2 regions of the Microbulbifer agarilyticus genome follow, and region 1 is predicted to be linked to the other one. Evidence: predicted binding sites of a transcription regulator. Region 1 holds the regulator's gene; the other holds the start of a gene.
What was found. Region 1 encodes PhoB, which activates phosphate uptake and scavenging genes when phosphate is short. Its sites were predicted from a motif close to TGTCATAAANNTGTAACA; they were not measured.
Positions count from the first base shown of each region.

Region 2: the regulator PhoB is predicted to act here: its motif matches at 1,578-1,595, upstream of Mag101_RS04385 (substrate-binding domain-containing protein).

Region 1 is NZ_CP019650.1:4,172,537-4,175,610, reverse strand. It holds gene phoR (phosphate regulon sensor histidine kinase PhoR) at 1-1,036, opposite strand, end outside; gene phoB (phosphate regulon transcriptional regulator PhoB) at 1,133-1,837, opposite strand; gene ubiA (4-hydroxybenzoate octaprenyltransferase) at 2,038-2,925, opposite strand; gene Mag101_RS17350 (chorismate--pyruvate lyase family protein) at 2,970-3,074, opposite strand, start outside.
Region 2 is NZ_CP019650.1:1,078,217-1,081,290, reverse strand. It holds gene nagB-II (glucosamine-6-phosphate deaminase NagB-II) at 1-171, opposite strand, end outside; gene nagK (N-acetylglucosamine kinase) at 259-1,209, opposite strand; gene Mag101_RS04385 (substrate-binding domain-containing protein) at 1,694-3,052, shown strand.

The DNA.
Region 1 (3,074 bases):
GCTCAATGGGGCCGCCGTCAGGGCTGTATTTGACCGCGTTAAACGCCAGGTTGGCAAAGGCGCTGTGCAGTTCACCGGCATCACCGGTAATGGTGCTGTCCTCGTCGCACACCACGGAAATCTGGTGTCGCCCACCGCTCAGTGAACGGGCTTCGTCGGCCACGCGCTCCATCAGCCCGTGTACCGCGATGCGGTCGCGCCCGCTATCGCGCTCGGACGTTTCGAGGCGGGCGAGTAACAGCAGGTCATTGACCAGGCTGGTCATGCGCACCGTCTGCTCGCTCATTTGTCCCAGCGGACGCTCCCAGTTACGCGGGGCCTGGCCGCTTTCCTGCAGCGTCTCCAGATAGCCGGCAATTACCGTCAGCGGTGTACGTAATTCATGGGATACGTTGGCGACAAAGTCCCGGCGCATCTGCTCCAGATTATGCAGCCGGGTGATATCGCGCACGATCACCAGCGCTTCGTCCTGGCCGAAGCGCGTCACTTCCATTTGCAGGGTGCGCGAGTCGTCCCCGGGAGCTGGCAGGGTAATCGGCTGCAGGTCACCCTGATTGGCACCGCGCATACGCTCGTGCATGTGCTCGACAAAGCGCGGGTCGCGCACAAAGTTGATGATCGGCTGGCCGCTGTCGTCGGCTTGCAGGCGCAGCATTTCGCCGGCGACGGGGTTCCACCACGCCAGGTTGCCGTCGTCTTCCAGCGCTACGATACCTTCACGCAATGCGCTGGTACTGTCCTGCACCCGGCGCAGCATGGCGTGTAGCTTTTGCTTTTCCTTGCGGTGGCGACGTTGCATCCGATAGAAGTCGTCGGTGATATCGCCCCACACCCCAAAATTGGTGGGTGCCGGGCCACGGCGGCCATTGGACAACCAGTGGTCGAAGCGATTTTGCTGCAACAGCAGCCAGATGAGATAGACGGTGAGGCCAGAGCACAGTGCCAACCACCAGTGTCCGGTAGAGAAACCGAAGATGGTGGTGCCCAGGGCTATGATGATAAAACGCGACAACTCGCCAATACTGCGATCGAGCATGAGGTTTTGGCCATCTTGTTGGGGGCGCGTCGAAGTGCGATTCGCCGCGTCGCCGGGCGGAACAGCGGGCCCGCTGGTAAAGTTCGATGGGCGGGATTATACCCTTTCGGCGGTCTGGACTGAAAAGCGATAACCGGTCCCACGCACGGTCTGAATGTAGCGCTCATGGCCATCGATGGTCAACGCTTTGCGCAGACGTCGAATGTGTACATCCACAGTGCGTTCTTCCACATACACATTGCCGCCCCACACGTGGTCAAGCAGCTGGGTGCGGGTATAGGCGCGTTCCTGATGGCTGAGGAAAAAGGTCAGCAGGCGGAATTCCGTCGGCCCCATTTCTACCGGGTTACCGTTGATGGTGACGCGGTGGCTGATCGGATCGAGCACCAAGCCACCGGCGGTAAGTGGCTCTTCCGGAGCACTGGGGCCGGCGCGGCGCAATACGGCTTTGAGCCGTGCGACCAGCTCGCGGGGGGAAAATGGTTTGGTGATATAGTCGTCGGCGCCCGTCTCCAGGCCTTTGATCTTGTGGTCTTCCTCGCCCTTCGCGGTCAGCATCACGATGGGCAGCGACGCGGTGAGCTCGTCGCGCTTCAGGCGACGCGCCAGTTCCACACCGGATACATCCGGCAGCATCCAGTCCAGGAGAATAAGGTCGGGTCTTTCGTCGATGACCAGTGCGTGGGCCGCCTGCGCGTTCTCTGCTTCCAGGCAGCGGTAATCCGCCATCTCCAGCGCCACGCGCAACATGTCACGTACCGGGGCTTCGTCGTCGACTATAAGGATCGTCTTGCTGTGCATCTGCCTGCCATACCCTCAATGAGTTTGCTGTCGCTTCGGCGGTGCTTCACAACCTCCGCTGCGGCGCCTCGTGGCGTCCTGCCTCGTAGACTGTAGCGCCAGCCTCAACTGACTATTGTAGAGTGGCCATTTAACGTCACTTTGGTGACAAATATATGACAGGTGTTCAGGTAGCTAGCACTTGGGGTCAAAGCACATAGCTAGCGCGCGAGATAGTGGAAAAATATTCCACAAAAAAGCGCCATCCCCACGAAGTTGTTATTCAGAAATGCCTTGAAGCACGCACCCCGTTGCCGGTCGCGAATCAACCATTGCTGATAGGCGAACAGGCCAGTCACGGTTGCCACGCCGCAGTAGTAAAGAGCGCCCAAATCCGCACGTCCACCCAGCATCAGTAACGCCACAACAACCATCGCCTGCAGGCTGGCGGTCATCGCCTTGTCCAGCTCGCCAAACAGGATGGCGGTGGACTTGACGCCGATTTGCAGGTCGTCATCCCGGTCCACCATGGCGTAAAAGGTATCGTAGGCCACGGTCCACAGCAGGTTGGCGGTAAACAGCAGCCAGGCCACCGCCGGCACCTCGCCGGTCACCGCGGCAAACGCCATTGGGATGCCCATGCTGAACGCGGCCCCCAGCACCACCTGCGGCAGGTGTGTGTAGCGTTTGGCGAAGGGGTAACAGAAGGCCAGCGCCAGCGCCGGCAGGGACAGCAGAATGGTTGGGCGGTTGGTGGTCAGCACCAGCAAAAAAGCCACCAGCATCAAGCCGGCGAAGAGCATCAGTGCGCCTTTGGGTGTGGCGGCACCGGTGGCGAGCGGACGCTGCTTGGTGCGCTCTACATGCCCGTCGATATTGCGGTCGGCAAAGTCGTTAATCGCACAGCCGGCCGCGCGGGTGAGGATGACCCCCAAGGTAAACACGACAAACAAATGGAGGCCGGGCCAGCCCTCGGCGGCGATCCACAGCGCACACCAGGTGGGCCACAGTAACAACAGTGAGCCGATGGGTCGGTCCATGCGCGTCAGTTGCCAATACGGTATGGCTGCGGGCCAACGCTGTTGGATCTGGTGGCTGATAGCTTGCATGGTGGCTTCCCGTGTTCGCTGAGTACTTTGAGGTGCTTGTGCGCTTATGCCATCGGCGATGAATGAGGATTGAAACCGCTGAGGAAGGTCTCTGCAACCAACAAGGGTTTATCCTGTAGCCAGAAGGTGGAGCGGCGTCCCCACGCGTG
Region 2 (3,074 bases), 1.2 Mb from region 1:
GAAACGCGGCGGCTTGCTCCGCAAGCGCTCACCCAGCGCTTCCATAATCGGCGCATTGTTTTTCAGTTGCTCGGCAACCCGGCTCGGGGCTTCACGGGCCTCGCGCTCCATTACTGTCATCGCCATAGAAGCATCCACCTTGTTGGCCTCACCAGAGGTCACTGCACTCATAAAATCTATCCGTAACTTATATCTGACCGTGTCTTCAGACAGCCTGCGGCCTTCCGACAACCTGTGTGTTCTAACGACTTACAGCGCTCATCCAAAGAGCGCTTTGGCCTCAACCTCATCACCAGAACCGGAATCATTGCCGCCCAGAGCCGCGAGAGAGTGCTGCGCAAAGTACACACAGCCCAGTTCCGGCGGGTCCAGCGGGTCGGCAACCTGCTCCGCTACATGCGGTTTCAGCCAGGGCTTCAAGCGCGGTGCCAGGCCACCTATCATGGCCAGACGAGGCGACTTGCCTTCCATCAACTTATCCGCAAGATCACTGATGTAGGCCGCACCATCGCGCATGATCGATGCAGCAACCGGACAGTCTGCCTCGGCACATTCCACCACGGGCACGGCCAGCTTGGCGTACTGGCTGGACGGTTTACCGGCCATCATTTCAATTACATCGTAGGGATCACTGGTATCGAGCGCTGATTCCAGCTCGCGTTTGAGCATGGAGTCTTCGGCGAGTCCTTCCATTGCCATCAGCAGGTACTTCACCGCCTCCATACCCAGCCAGGCACCACTACCTTTGTCACCGTGAGGGAAACCGTGACCACCGATAATCTCACTGCGGCCATTGACCCACGAGTAACCGACAGAGCCGGTGCCAGCAATAATCACCGCGCCGTCGCCGCCGCGATGGGCGCCCAGGCACGCGGAGTGCTGATCGGTAGTGAGGAACATTTGTTTGAACGGGTGCGCCCAGGCATTCATCTCGTTGTAAAGACGAGGCATGTTGAGCCCGGCAAGACCAACACCAGCCACCAACTCGCCAAGGGTTTCGGCGGGCAGACCAGCATCTGTCACCGCGAGGGCGGCAGAACGCACGATTGAATCAATGGTTTGAGCGTAACCATGAAGGGGGTTTGCGGGCCCAGAGACCCCGGTACCAAGCAGGCGATTGTCGGCATCGAAGATGGATGCGCGGCATTTGCTGCCACCACCATCGACGCCAATAAAGAGTATGTCCCTGCTGTCTCTCAAAGCAACCATCTAACCGGCCCCTAAGATTTCTATTGTTATGTTTCCTTACCGGACCTCCCCACCGCATCGTCTGCGCCCCAGGGGATTCCGGTGAGACGCCAGTGACGCCTGTACCAATCTGTGTATGAGGAAATAGTACAAGACAAATGACAGCGTTGTCATGCCTTTTTTCAAAAAATCTACAAAGATTCTTTTCATTATATGTCTGTATTACGACCTGATTGGTGATAAAACCCGCTAATTCACCCGAAAGGGTTAGATTGAACGTTAGATAGAGCCGCACATCGGTGCATAAGAGCGACCACCCGTACTATTTCCCGCCACTCGCCCGCCCCCACAAACCAGCCAGATACAAATGTGCAGCAGTTCAATTCAGCTGAAACAAATCTGTCACATTTTTTTGCGATAAAGCGCGCGCCCACACCTCATTACAAGCAACCGTAGGTCGTGCGGGACGTCATTCGAGGAGCCAAATGCAGTGATAGGAGACAGGATGGAACTCGCTCAAACACGCAAGGGAAATTTTTTCGCAGTAACTCTGCTGCTTATGACAGCTCTGGCAGGCTTGCTGCCAGCCTGCTTTGCGGAGGCCACCGAAAATAGCCAGGCGCAGGTTCTGTTTCGTATGACTGGCTCCAATACCGTCGGCGCTGATCTGGCACCGGCACTGGTGAAACAATATCTGCACTCCCTGGGCGCCACCGAGATCAGTCAACGCACCCAGGGCGAAAAACACTGGATCGATGCTCGCCTGCAGAATGAGCAGGTGGTTGTGCCCATTATTGCACTGGGCTCCAGTACTGGCTTCAAGGCACTTGACGGAGATACCGCTGACATCGGTATGGCCTCGCGCCGCGTCAAAGCTAAAGAAGTCGAAATGCTGGCGCGCTTCGGCGACTTTACCGGCCCCCAAGCGGAGCACGTTATCGGATTGGATGCGCTGGTGATCGCGGTGCACAAAGACAACCCCATCAAGCGGCTAAGTCTTGTACAACTGGCGCAGATTTACCGGGGTGAGATCCGTAACTGGGCACAGCTGGGCGGTGACGACCTACCGATTCGGCCACTGCACCGGGATATTGAGTCCGGTACCCGCTCCACGTTTGACAGTGAAATTTTTGGTGGCAGCCGGCCGGCCAAACCCTTCGTATACGAAGTATCCGGCAACCACGAGACCCGCGGGCTGGTACTGCGGGACAGAGCCGCCATTGGCTACCTGCCATTTGCCGATGCCGCGGGCCTGCACAAGGTCGCGATCAAATCCGGGGAACTGGCCGCGGTGGTGCCCGACCGCGGCATCATCGCGACCGAAGACTTTCCCCTCACCCGCCGGCTGTATCTGTACCGCAATCCGGGCCGCTACAATCCGCAGGTCGACGCCTTCCTGCACTTCGCTGAATCCCACGCCGGGCAGCTAATCGTCGAGGACATCGGCTTTATCAATTTGACCCCGGTTGCCCTGCAAATGGCACCGTTTGCCAATGCGCCGGAGAATTATCGCGCGCTGATGGAGAACGGATCGCGTCTCAGTATTTCGTTCCGGTTTGCCAACGGCAGCACCGAGCTCGATAACCGCGCATTGCGCGACCTGCACCGATTGCAAGACTACATGGCGCAAGAGGAAAACCGCGACCTTTCCCTGACACTGGTAGGTTTTTCGGATCGCAAGGCCAATGAAACGATTTCCGACCTTATCTCCCGTTTCCGTGCACTCAAGGTTCAGGGCGCCCTACTGCGTGACCATCAGATGGGCGACAGCCAGATCATGTCGGTAGGCGCCTTCGCGCCGCTTACCGCCGATAGCGAGCAGGGGCCGGTAAAAAACAGCCGTGTCGAAGTCTGGATTAATTAGGCGGCCCTTTAGCACATAAGCA